Regions from separate parts of the Cupriavidus sp. GW823-FHT06D04 genome, predicted to be linked through region 1. Evidence: predicted binding sites of a transcription regulator. Region 1 holds the regulator's gene; each other region holds the start of a gene.
What was found. The regulator LexA, encoded in region 1, represses DNA repair genes until DNA is damaged. The targets are predictions, from matches to a motif close to ACTGTATNNNNATACAGT.
Positions count from the first base shown of each region.

Region 2: AC1Q7H_RS39255 (DUF2471 family protein) is a predicted target of LexA. The motif match lies at 1,207-1,224, and genes of this name have one in related genera.
Region 3: AC1Q7H_RS21925 (CppA family protein) is a predicted target of LexA. The motif match lies at 3,107-3,124, and genes of this name have one in related genera.

Region 1 is NZ_JBXAHL010000009.1:70,559-74,893, reverse strand. Features, by position in the region: gene dusA (tRNA dihydrouridine(20/20a) synthase DusA) at 1-745, shown strand, start outside; gene AC1Q7H_RS14150 (hypothetical protein) at 1,727-2,035, shown strand; tRNA gene AC1Q7H_RS14145 (tRNA-His) at 2,142-2,217, shown strand; gene AC1Q7H_RS14140 (hypothetical protein) at 2,276-2,653, shown strand; gene AC1Q7H_RS14135 (hypothetical protein) at 2,693-2,863, opposite strand; gene lexA (transcriptional repressor LexA) at 2,974-3,627, opposite strand; gene AC1Q7H_RS14125 (asparaginase) at 3,886-4,335, shown strand, end outside.
Region 2 is NZ_JBXAHL010000082.1:511-4,845, forward strand. Features, by position in the region: gene AC1Q7H_RS39245 (RES family NAD+ phosphorylase) at 1-414, opposite strand, end outside; gene AC1Q7H_RS39250 (hypothetical protein) at 424-999, opposite strand; gene AC1Q7H_RS39255 (DUF2471 family protein) at 1,237-1,527, shown strand; gene AC1Q7H_RS39260 (hypothetical protein) at 1,536-1,790, shown strand; gene AC1Q7H_RS39265 (hypothetical protein) at 1,811-1,981, shown strand; gene AC1Q7H_RS39270 (DUF2188 domain-containing protein) at 2,344-2,565, shown strand; gene AC1Q7H_RS39275 (hypothetical protein) at 2,860-3,099, shown strand; gene AC1Q7H_RS39280 (LacI family DNA-binding transcriptional regulator) at 3,208-4,221, opposite strand.
Region 3 is NZ_JBXAHL010000018.1:88,912-93,246, reverse strand. Features, by position in the region: gene AC1Q7H_RS21940 (DMT family transporter) at 1-567, opposite strand, end outside; gene AC1Q7H_RS21935 (2-hydroxy-3-oxopropionate reductase) at 589-1,497, opposite strand; gene AC1Q7H_RS21930 (malate/lactate/ureidoglycolate dehydrogenase) at 1,573-2,676, opposite strand; gene AC1Q7H_RS21925 (CppA family protein) at 2,790-3,074, opposite strand; gene AC1Q7H_RS21920 (DUF1345 domain-containing protein) at 3,182-3,934, opposite strand; gene AC1Q7H_RS21915 (FAD-dependent oxidoreductase) at 3,991-4,335, shown strand, end outside.

The DNA of each region.
Region 1 (4,335 bases):
CCTGAACTGCGGCTGCCCATCCGAGCGCGTGCAGCGCGGGGCCTTCGGCGCCTGCCTGATGGCAGAGCCGCAACTGGTGGCCGACTGCGTCAAGGCGATGCGCGAAGCGGTGGACATCCCGGTCACCGTCAAGCATCGCATCGGCATCGACAAGATCGAGCACTACGATTTCGTTCGTGATTTCGTCGGCCGGGTGGCCGAGGCGGGTTGCGGCACGTTTATCGTCCACGCGCGCAATGCGATCCTGAAGGGCCTGAGCCCGAAAGAAAACCGTGAGATTCCGCCGCTGCGCTATGAGGTGGCGTACCAGCTGAAGCAGGAGTTTCCGGGCCTTGAGATCCTGATCAACGGCGGCATCGTCAGCTATGACGAGATGGCGGCCCACCTCGAGCACGTCGATGGCGTGATGATCGGTCGCGAGGCATACCATCAGCCCTATGTATTGGCCGAAATGGATGCGCGCTTCTATGGCGATGCGAGTGCGCCGACGCCGTCGCGGCTCGACGTCGAACTGGCGATGCAGCGCTATATCGGCGACCTGGTGGAGCGGGGTGGATATATGGGTGCGGTCACGCGCCACATGCTCGGCCTGCATCGTGGAATTGCGGGCGGGCGCGGCTGGCGCCGCGTGCTGTCGGATGCCAAGCGCATGAATGCGGCACGCACGCGTGCCGATGTGAATGCATTGTTCGAAGAGGCGCGCGCGCACTTGCGGCCGCAGACACAAGAGCCACTTGCCGCGTAAGCGAGCGTGGCCCGCGCGCGCACTGCCGAGGCCGCGTTCTAACTTCAAATCGTGAAAATGTGCATGGCTGCGCGGGGGTACCGCGCGCCGCACTTGCAATGCCTGATCGCCCGGAAACCGGCGCCAGGAAAGGGATTCCCCTAATTCGCTGAGGCAGGGCACTTCCATACACTGTGCCTGCCCTCGAATACAGGGCTTTCTTCAACTGATTATTAGCCCGCTTCGGCGGGCTTTTTTTTGTCGGCGCTTTCTTGCTGCTACGCCAGGCTTGTTGCTCTTCGTTTACCCGTATGGTGCATTGCCGGGATGACAGTTACAGTGCAACCGCCTTCAGGGCATTTGAGATCGCTAAATTTAAGAGTCCGCGCTGCGGACTCTTTTTTTGCGCGCTCGCATTGCATGCGCCAGACGAGGGAATTAGACGGTCGCCCTCGTAAAGAGTTCCATCGGTCACGCTGGCAGGCTAGCGCGTATGGCTGATGCCTACGTCCAGCGTGCCGTATGTCGTGATGCTGGATTCCCTGCCGTCGACCCCGCCGCCAGCACATCCGCCGAGCAAGGCCGCCAATACTGTCAGCGCAAGAATTCGCGCAGGCCATCTACACTTGATTTGCATTCCCGTTCCCTGCGTTCGTTGACGTGTCGATTTTGTCGATGACGTCGATTGGGCTCGCATACGCTCGCGAGGTTCCATCGCCAGGTGCTGGCGCCACGGCAATGAGCGGGCAGGGTGGCCAAAAAGAGGCAGGCGGCCCGATGGGGCGGGCCGCCTGACGGGAAGGTCGAGGGGGGTCAATGTCCCTCAGGCACAAGTATCGCTTCGCGCATTTGCGGCATGAACCCTGCAGAGGTAGGGGCTGTGCACAGCATATTTCCGCGAGCGATCGACGGCATGCGCGAAGGTGCCAGCCGGGCCGGGCGCCCTGGTCGGCGGCCGTGATACGATCCCTCGCATTTGCCCCAGGCGAGACAAGGCATGGCATGCGGACCGATGCCGGCAGGGGGGGCAGCGTGGAAAGAGCAAACGTGGAAAACGAAGCGCCGTTCGGTGTTGTCTATGAAGACTTCAGGGTGGTCTGGGTTGCCGAGCAACTGCAGGACGGCAAATGGACGGCACGCTACTGCTGGCACCCCGGCACTTCGGAAGCCGCGGGCAAGGCGTTGCAGGAAGCCGTGCTGAACGGCAAGTCGCGCCGCCTGTTGGGGCAGTTCGATACCGAAGCCGAGACCGTCGAGGCCATCAAGCAGGCAGTGCTGCTTGAGGCAAAGTGGAGCCCGTCCCGAACCTGAGCTTTTATCTAAAAAAAATTGTGCCGGATACTAGCCATCCCGGAAAACTGTTTGTATAATCTTGGTTTTCGTCGATCAGCAACGTAACGCGCTGATGACTTCTACGGTGGCTGTAGCTCAGTTGGTAGAGTCCAGGATTGTGATTCCTGTCGTCGTGGGTTCGAGTCCCATCAGCCACCCCAAAGCATTTTCCAGAACGGCGCCTCGCGAGGGCGCCGTTTTGCATTCCCCGGGGATGGTATGTCTGTTCGAGCGGCAGTGATTGGCGTAGCGATGGCAGCCATGGTGGCAGGGTGTGCCACCGGTACTTCTGAAAAGGACATTCGCGCGCGTGCGCCCATGCGCTTGTTCACGCCAGCAACGATGGGCGATGTTGCGAAATGCCTGCGCAACAATCTGGGCGATGACGCCGCGGTCATCAACTATCCGGCGAAGAACCAGACTGAGATCCGCATCGGCCAGACCACGTCTGGGGGTGAATACCGATACGCCTATCTGATTTCGCTGACGGCGAAGCCGGATGGTACGGCTCTGGAACTGCGCAAGAGCGATACGTGGTTCCCGCAGCTGACGCCGCAGGAGCTGGAAGCCGAAGCCAAGGCGTGTGTGCGTAGCTGAGGGCGGGGCCCACGGCTACGCGGGCTGCGCCCGCAGGGTTCAGGCAGCCAGCTTTTCGGCGGTTTCGAGTTCAAGCATGCGGCAGATCGCCGCCATGCTGCCGACCATGGTGCGGCGCTGCGTACCCTGGTAGACGCGTACGCCCTTGCTCTGGCGGAACGGCACGGGCTTGACCGGGCGACGGGCGGCGACTTGGTGGATTTGCGGCATGGTGGCACCTCTTTTGGGCAAAGCGGGGTCAACACCCGGCAAGCCGGGTGGCGTCTGCAAAGCAATGGAAGCGGGTGGGCCCGCGCAGGCTCGCTGCCTGCGGTGCCCGGCTAGAAGCCGGAAGATCGGATCAGACCGACGGCGATGCCTTCCAGCGAAAACTCCTCGCCAGGCTCCACGATGATGTTGGTGAAGTCCGGGTTTTCTGCGATCAGTTCGATATGGCCACCGCGCCGCTGCAGGCGCTTGACGGTCACGTCATCACCCAGGCGCGCCACCACGATCTTGCCGTTGGCGGCTTCGCTGGCGCGGCGCACGGCCAGCAGGTCGCCATCGAGGATGCCGGCATCGCGCATGCTCAGGCCGCGCACGCGCAGCAGGTAATCGGGGCGTTCGTCGAAGACCGAGGCGTCGACCTGGTACTGGCGGTCGATATGCTCGGCGGCGAGTATCGGGCTGCCGGCAGCAACGCGGCCCACCAGCGGCAGCGTCAGCTGCATCACGCCGGCCATCGGCAACGAAAACTGGTCAGGCATTTCCGAATCGCTGCGTGCCACCTTCAGGCGGATGCCGCGTGAGGCGCCCGGGGTCAATTCGATCACGCCCTTGCGTGCCAGCGCCCTCAGGTGTTCTTCTGCGGCATTGGGCGATGAGAAGCCGAATTCTGCGGCGATTTCGGCGCGCGTGGGCGGAAAGCCGGTGCGGCGGATCGTGTTGCGGATCAGATCGAAAATCTGCTGCTGCCGGGGTGTCAGGGTCGCCATGGGATCGCCATTCCGTGCGGGGCCGCGGGGATTCCGGGTAAGGGATCGGTCGATCCTTTATCCTGCATCCGGCTGGCCAGGCACTGTATGTTTAAACAGTATGCTGTGATTTTATACAGTATCGGCCTGAGCGCAAGCAGAATTTTTGGGGCGTGTCGCATGGATGGATTTGTGGATCGCCAGCGCGGGCCCGCGGCGAGGCGGGGCGCGCCCGTTACAATCGGCATTCCTGTTTTCCCACTTTCTTTGCACGCCTCCATGACCCAATTGCCTCGCATCGTCGTACTTGCCACCGGCGGCACCATCGCTGGCGCGGCCGGCAACTCCGCCAGCAGCGCTCGCTACCAGGCGGCGACCGTGCCGGTGTCGTCGTTGCTGGCAGCGGTGCCCGCGCTGCAGTCGGCGGCCCGCATCGAAGCCGAGCAGGTGGCCCAGGTCGACAGCAAAGACATGACCTTCATGCTCTGGCAAACGCTGGCGGCGCGGGTTGAGCACTGGTCCGCGCAGCCCGACGTGGCCGGCATCGTGATCACGCACGGCACCGATACACTGGAAGAAACCGCGATGGCGCTGCACCTGACGCAATCGTGTCCGGTGCCCGTGGTGATGACGGCGGCAATGCGGCCATCGACGTCGCTGTCGGCCGATGGCCCGCTGAACCTGCTGGATGCGGTGCGCGTGGCCGCTCATCCCGATGCGCGCGGCAAG
Region 2 (4,335 bases), on a different contig from region 1:
ATGGTCATGCAGCGCACGCGACCATTGTTGCGGGATGTCGTAGGGCGTCATGCTGGAGACTGCCGCGTTACCCCCAAGGTTCTTCAAATGCGGCCCATACAGCGCAGCCAGATTCAACAGCTCGCCTTGGAAGGTCAGCACATACCGATCGAGTTGGGCCGCTGTCAGCTGAAAACCAGTTGGGCCGGCGACTTCATCGTGAAGGACCGTCTCGGCGAAAGCGCAGGGTAACGTGAAGCCGAAATAGCTAGTGCCATAGCGCCTTTGCGGATCGTCAAATCGGTTGCCGCCGGACTTGCCGAAGTATGGCTCATTAGAATTATGGCGCGAGATACGAATCAGCTCTGTCGGTGAGACTTTTTCAATGTGGAGTCCAAACAAGTCAAAATTACCGCCCGGGGCACTAATCGTCAAAATGGCTCCTCAGCGCTCGGCAAAAGCCGCGGCGGCTTTCTTGACCGCTTCGAACTTGCCTTGTTCGAGTGCCTCCAGGGGCGTGGCTTTGTCGAGCGAGCCCTTTGCGGTCGTGAAAAATTGCCACTTTGTCCAACCCGGCAAGTCCCCCAACAGTTTGGTGATTTCTTCTACCTTCTTGCGGTCGATATCTGACCTGGCATAGAACGCTGGGTAAAAGACTTTCGTACCCACATTCACCGTGAACATACGCTTGGCGAGCACCGCCTTGCTGAGAGCTTGGCGCGTCAGCCCCAAGGCGTTGATCAATTGGTCGGACGAGACGATCTCTCCCGATTCGATCAACGCTTCGCGGGAATGCGCCGCACTAGCCTCGAACGCCTTGATGTCCACCGTAGGACGGGTGCGTCCAATATGGACTTGAACCCCAAGGTCAGACACCTGCGCGAGTCCGTTTTTCAAAAGCCGGCCGAGCGCGGCATCGGGCAGATCCAACAGCTGCCGAGTTGCCTTCTGACTGAACATCGAGGCCGCGCCCACGGCGCTTCGGAGTGCGATTTCGCTCTCCGGATCCAGGAAGACCACGTCCGACTCTCTTGAATGGGTATGTGTTGCTTTCGCCACGGGAAGCCCCTGATTGGCTAACTATGGTTTGAATGTAGGCCGGTTTTGCAACCATGTCAACCAAATCAACCTAAGTCCCAAGATGGCGGGCCACTCCGATGCTGTTCACGCCAGCCGCAAACAGGGTGCGCTGATTTCCGCTGGCGCTGAGGTCGGAAGTCTCTCTATACTGTATATCCATACAGTTCTCACCAAACCATGGACTCAATCCAAGCCGCCGAATCTGCCATCGTCCAGGCCACGCCAGCCATTGTTGCCAAGCACCGAGCCGCTGGCATCCTGACCTGGAAGCTCATTCATCAAATCGAGACTGAGGTCATGCACGAGGTGGGCCAATCGGGAAAGCACGCGCCGAACCTGCTTCGCATGCTGAAGGCCTCGCCGTTTCTGAGCTACCCGAAGGACGACACGCCTGCCGACTTCTCGGGCAGCGAAGTGGTGCCGATCACCTTCAGCGCGATCCAGGACGCCTGGAAACGCGTCAACTGAACGTCCACATGGCCGCGAGCACGACCATCTTTCTCGAAGCCCACTATTTCGGCGAGGACAGCGAGGCGCTGCGGTTGCCGTGCGAGGCGATCGCGGCCACGGCTGGCGGCCTCGTCGTGACCGGCTTGGAAGCAAGACAGTTGCGCGCATTGAAGTGGCGGCCCGACTTCCTGTCCTACTGGGAGGACGGCCAGTTGATTCGCCTGGCCGTAGGCCCATGGGCTGCAGTGGATGCGACCACGGTCCGCTTCACCTTGCGCTGAACCGCACGGAGATCTGAACCATGGGCAACAGCAAACTGGCGGCCCGGTGCCACCTTCCGGCAGAAACCAATGGGGAGAGCCTGGTGCACTCGGAGAACGGCATCCTCGGCACCCTTCACGGGCAGTACATCGCCGCCGCGCTGGGCACTCAGGGCGCGCCACGCGCGAGTCGGCAGACCACCACCAGGTGATAGTCGAGGCCGGACACGCCGGTACCGTCCGGCTGTTCATCGAAAAGAAGTGCGCGCAGCATGGTAGGTACACGCACTACTTCGGGTCGGCATACCGAGCAGAAGCTTTAGACCCTCCCCCAAATTGAGGGATATGAATGTCTATACATTTCAGCGAGAATCGCCCGCGTCGTGAGTTGACCTCTTGCGATGTCTAACCCGTCGCCCGCCGATGTGCGGGCGTTTTTTTTGTGCCCGTAACCCTAGGCCGAATTGCGCGTATCGTTTGCTCCACTCGGCGCAGGGAAATATTGTCGGACGGCGCCTGATACCGGCGCCCTTTTGCCCGGCACAGACTGGCACCATAACTTCAGGAGACAGTCATGACTGGACAAGACATCCATGTGGTTCCAGCCGACAATCGCTGGGCCGTTGAGACGGAAGGTGGCCACGCCCGCGAAACATTCGATACCCAGGCCGAAGCGATCGCCGCGGGCACGGAGAGAGCCAAGCAGAAGAAGGTCGAGCTGTTCATTCACGGTCGCGACGGCCAGATCCGGGAGCGAAACTCCTTTGGCAACGATCCGCGCGACATCAAGGGATAGCCTGGTCGACAATGGAGTCGCAGCCGGTACGGCCCGCTCCGTGCTGTCCGCCGCGCCAGCGAATTCCGACAGGACGGCAACCGTGTTGCTCCCGTGTATGGTGTAGAAGAGCCGGGAAGAGTCATTCGTATGGCAACGACTCACGCGAGGCGCCATGGCGAAATTACACTGGATAAGCAAGAGGCAATGGGCTGCGAGCCTACACGAGCTGTCTCGCGACGATGTCACGCCTTTGCAGGATTGACACGATCCGTTTTGCCGGGGCGGCAGGGTTTGTACGTTACGTGACACCGCATGGCGGTGCTGAAAAGTATGACGCGGAAATCGATCGAAGCCTTACCGAGCGGCCACTCCTGGGCCGTGCCCCACGACCCCTTCCCGCTGGACGATAGCAACGGTCACGATGAGGTCTTCCCCGGCGCCCACTGCGTCAGTGACGGCAAGTGGGCGACCTTCTACAAAGACGGGGAAGAAGTCTGGGCGTGCAACGCCGTGTATGCGGCCGCCCATTTCGATTTTTCTGCCCTGCCCTAGTCTCTCGGTCACCAATGCGTGCCGTCGGCCGATTGCAGGCTGGCAGGCCATCCCGTGCTTCTCGGCATCGCTCATGCAATTTTCACGATCGGCTGCCGCGCAGGGGCGTCATTTTCGTGGAGTACAGGACTCTCCTAGCACAAGATCCAACGGCACACTGACATTTCGTGGCGGCGCATCGGCGATGCCTTCAAGCCGGTCGAGCATCAGTCGTGCAGCGGCTTCCGCAGCAGCTTCGATATTGAAGCGCAGTGTAGTCAGCGGTGGGTACATCAGCTCAAGGGTCTCCGGTGTACCGATTCCGATGACCGAGAGATCGCGAGGGATTTCCAGACCAGCCTTGCGCGCTGCATAGACGGCGCCCGAAAGCAGGCGGGTGCCAAGCGCGATGATGGCGGTCGGCGGTCGGTCCAGCGCCAGCATGGCACTCATCTGCACGCGTGAAGAATCCACGGCGGAACGCGACATGAAGACCAGGCCCGGGTCATAGGCAATGCCGGCCGCTGCCAACCCTTCCTGGTATCCCAATAGCTTTTCGCGACCAGGGCGGATGTGCTCGCTGGGGCCAAACAGCGCAATGCAACGGTGCCCCAGCGAGACCAGGTACTCCACCGACTGCCGGACGCCGGCGCGATGGTCGAGCGTGACCACGTCCATCGGGATGGGCGTTTCCCGGTCCAGGATCACAACAGGCAACTCGCACGAACTGAACAGGAAATCCGCCGGCGACTCACTTTCCACGCTGGGTGCGGCAATGATTCCCTCCAGCCGACGCGTCTCGAAGAGCGAGACCAGTTCGCGATCCCGGTGCGGCTGATCCAGCGTATTTCCCACCACAAGCGAATACCCGGCGGCCTGCATGTGACGTTCCACCTCGCTGAAGTGCGCGGCCAAGAGCGGGTTGCGGATATTTGAGACCAGGTACCCCACCGTGCGGCTGCGTCCAGTACGCAGATGCCGCGCGGCGAAGCTCGGGGCGTAGCCGAGTGCGTCCACTGCGGCCAGTACGCTCGCCCGCAACTTTGCGCTCGCATAGCCCGTCCCGTTCAGCACGCGTGAAACGCTGCCGATCGAAACGCCCGCGGCCTCAGCCACATCCCTCACCGATACGCGTTGCGTCATGGTCTTCCCTAATGAAAACGTTCCACAGTTGGACGCCAGTTTTTCCGACTGTTAATTTACCACTACGCCGTTTTCTCTGTCATTTCTGAACGGAAAACGTTTTCCGAATTCTGT
Region 3 (4,335 bases), on a different contig from region 1:
CGCGCGCAGGAAATTGCCCGCGGTGGTAGAGGCCGGATCCGCGGCGCGCCTGCCGCGCAGCGAATAAACGCCCCACGCGATGCCGGCCGCGATCATCAGCAGCGAGGACAGCAGCGGCGGCGCGGCCAGCCCTGGCAGCAACAGCCACACCAGCCCGGCCAGCGCCAGTGCCAGGCCGAACCATTGCTGCGCGCGCATGGGCTCGCCGGCATAGAGGCCATAGCCGGTCATGGTGGCCTGCACCGCCCCGAACAGCAGCAGTGCGCCGGTCCCCGCGGTGAGACGCACATAGGCGAAGGAAAAGGCCGCGGCATAGCAGAACAGCGCAAGCGCGGAGATCCAGTTGCCTTCCACCGGCGGCAGCCGCTGCGCCACGACCGTGCGCACCAACTGGTGCCGCGCCGCGACGATGACCCACAGCACCAGCGCCGCCGCGGCGACGCGGGCCAGCGTAAAGCTGGCCGCGTCGATGGTGGTGCCTTTCAGCGCGAGCCGGCACAGCAGTGAATTGCCGGCAAAGGCGAGCATCGCCAGTGCGGTCAGCACCACGGTGTTCGCGCGCGACATGCGGCGGGGCGGCGGCGTGGTTCAGGCTGCGGGCGGCTCGTCGCCGATGGCGAACGAGGATAGGTGCTCGATCGCCCTGACCAGCCCGGAATGATCCCAGCCAGCGCCGCCCAGCCCGCTGCAGACATTGAACAGCTGCTGGCACGACGCCGTGCTGGGCAGGCCCACGCCGAGCTGGCGCGCGGTGGACAGCGCCAGGTCCAGGTCCTTCTGGTGGAGCGCGATGCGAAAGCCCGGGTCGAAGGTGCGCTTGATCATGCGTTCGCCATGCACTTCCAGGATGCGCGAGCTGGCAAAGCCGCCCATCAGCGCCTCGCGCACGCGCGCGGGATCGGCGCCGGCGCGGGCGGCCAGCACCAGCGCTTCGCTGACCGCCTCGATGGTCAGCGCCACGATTACCTGGTTGGCCACCTTGGCCACCTGGCCGTCGCCGGCCTCGCCCACGCGCGTGATGTTCTTGCCCATCAGTTGCAGGATCGGCAGCACGCGGTCGAATACTTCCTGCTTGCCGCCGGCCATGATCGACAGCGTGCCCGCCTTGGCCCCGACCTCGCCGCCGGAGACCGGCGCATCAACATAGTCGGCACCGAGCGCCTCGATGCAGCGCGCGAACTCGCGCGTGGCGATCGGCGAGATCGAGCTCATGTCGATCACGGTGACGCCGCCTGCCGTGTCGGCAAGGCCGTCAGCGACCCCCTTCTCGCCAAACAGCACCCGCTCCACGTCGGGCGTGTCAGGCAGCATCAGGATGATGGTCTCCGACTGCTTTGCCACCTCCTCGGCGCTGGCGCAGGCTTTCACGCCGGCATCCTGCAGGTCCTGCGGCACGCCGCTGCGGGTATGGGCGGACACGGTATGCCCGCCCTCGACAAGGTGCTGCACCATGGGCTTGCCCATCACGCCAAGTCCGATAAAGCCGATCTTGCTCATGTCAGTGTCCGGTAGTGGTCAGGCGCCAGGCCGGCCGTGCGTCGCGCACGACGCCGGGTTCATCTCTGATGATAGTCAGTCGCAAGCCAGCGCAGACAGCGGCCCCGGCGCAGGCTGCGCGCTGGCGCGCGCGGCCGCCACCCGCGCGGCGGCATCGTCCAGCTGGGCCAGCGTGCCGGCGTCAACCGGGACATGGGTGGCGCGGGCGGCGCGCCAGGCCCGTTCGGGCTCGCCCGGCAGGCGGATGCCATCCTGCCCGGGCTGCAGTCGCGATGCCTTCATCCACTCGGCGAACGCCGCTACCTCATGCCCGAACGACGTGCTGGTGCCCAGGCGCGCGGGATCGAACACGATCGCCAGCATGTTGTTCCAGACCGCATGCTCATGCCGCAGCGTTTCGGGGCGGATGGTGTGGCCGCCGGTGACCGCGGCGCCCAGCAGCTCGCACATCACGGCCAGCACATGGCCCTTGTGCTCGCCAAAGGGCCGCAGCGCGCCTTGCGGCGCGCCGTCGGCGGGGTACATCACGGCAGGATCGGCGGTGGGCTCGCCGTGCGCGTCCAGCAGGCAGCCGGGCGCCACCGGCACGCCCTTGTTGTGGGCCACGCGCACCTTGCCCAGCGCGATCGCGCTGGTGGCGAAGTCCAGCACCAGCGGCGGCTCGCCCGCCACAGGCACGCCGATGGTGAACGGGTTGGTGCCGTAGCGCGCATCGTAGCCGCCGTGCGGCGCCACGATGGGCTTGGACAGCACGTTGACGAAGTGGATCGAGATCATGCCGGCGGCAGTGGCCTGCTCGGCCCAGTGGCCCACGCGCCCCAGGTGGTGCGACTGGCGCAGGCCCATCACGCAGACGCCATGCTCGCGCGCGCGGCCGATAGCCATGTCCATGGCCTGCGCCGTCACTGCCTGGCCCATGCCGCGGTTGCCGTCCAGGCTCAGCATGCTGCCGGCATCGTGCAGCACGCTGACCTGCTGGTTCAGCTGCAGCTCGTCGGCCTGCCAGGCCAGCACATAGCGCGGGATCATGCCGACGCCGTGCGAGTCATGCCCGCTCAGGTTGGCGCCGACCAGGTGGTCGGCCGTCAGGCGCGCCTCTTGTGCGCTGCTGCCCGCGGCAAGCCAGAGATCGGCCACCCACTGGTGCAGGGCGGCGGTAGGGATGCGATGTTCGCTCATATCGGCCTTGGCTAGGGATGAAAAAAGCCCCGTGCCGTGTGACGGCAACGGGGCTTCATGATACGGCCAGCGAGAGCTCGGCGGCGCCGGCGTGGCCGGTGATCGGCTACTGCTTACTGGCGCAGCGCAGCTTCGGCAGGTGACTGGCCAAGGATTTCGCGGATACGGGCCAGGTAGGTATCGCCCACCGCGCGGTGCATGCGCGCTGCCTCGGCCGCGAACTGGCGCCGGCTGGGTGGGCGGATGCCCAGGCTGCGGCAGATCGTTGACAGGTAAGGCTTGCGCTGGCCGCCCAGGCGCAGTGCCGCGGTCTGCAGCGCGGCATCGCCGATGCGCCCGCGCAGCCAGGCCAGCACCTGGCGGTCATAATCGTTTTGCACACGGATCAGGTGTTCCATGGACGGGACTCCTACTGTTCATCCATACAGGTACTGTAAATATATACAGTATCCGGCGGGATGCAAGGAATTTGTCCACGAACACTTTGGCCGCGTGGTCAAGTCGCCTACAAGCCACCCAGGGCGTTCACGGTGAACGCCAAAATCCCCATGTTGAACAGAAACGCGGCCACGCAGTGGCCCAGGACCACCCTGCGCATGTGGGCGCCGGCGATAGTCACGTCAGACGTCTGGAAAGTCATGCCCAGCGTGAAGCTGAAATAGAGGAAGTCCCAATAGCTGGGGTCCTTAACGCCCGGCACCTGCAGCCCGCCCTGGTCGCCGGTGGCGGTCTGGAGATAGTAGAGATGCGCATAGTGCAGCGTGAAAACGGTGTTGGCAAAAAGCCAGGACAGGATGAGCGTGGCGACGATCAGCGCGATGTCGGCCCAGTGCGGTGTCTCGGGGCGCGCGATCAGCGTGCCGATCGCGACCAGGATCACCATCGAGAGCAGCACGGTGATCGCGAGCAGCGCGGTGCGGTTGGCATCGTTGTACTCCGCTGTACGCCGCATGGCCGCAGCATCGGCGCGCAACAGCGGCAGCGCGGCGCCAAGGAAGACAAGGGCCGCGAGATCGAAGCCGATCAGCAGCGCAATACGTGGCTCTGCGCCGAGCGCACCCGCGGCGAAGGTCGCAACAATCAATATGGCGCCGCACAGCAGAAAGCGTGCGGGTGCAATGCGCTTGCCGATAGCGAAGCGGGAGGGTCTGTTCATGGGGCAGTTATCCGGATGACCCTTCGTCAGGAAAGGAGGCTGGTCACCCGTGAATAATATCCGTGCCGTGGCGCAGTTTGTAACGCTGCATGCGCCTTTCATTTGACGGTATCGAGGTCGATAATGGCCCTGTGCCATGACCGGCAAGGAGAGACGCCATGACCAAAAGCTCTTCCTCCAAGGATGAATGCGATCTCGCCCAGGGCGTGCCGCTGGCTGACCTTGCTGATGGCGGCATGGTGACAGGCCAGATTGGCGGCGAACCGGTCTTGCTTGTGCGACGGGCTGATGAACTGTTTGCCATCGGTGCGACCTGTACCCACTATGGGGCGCCTCTGGCGGACGGCCTGCTGGTCGGCGACACGATCCGATGTCCATGGCATCACGCCTGCTTCAGTCTTCGTACCGGCGCGGTCCTGGGGCCGCCCGCCCAGGACGATTTGAAATGCTGGCGCGTGGAACAGCAAGACGGAAAGGCCTTCGTCCGCGAAGCGCTGCCGGCG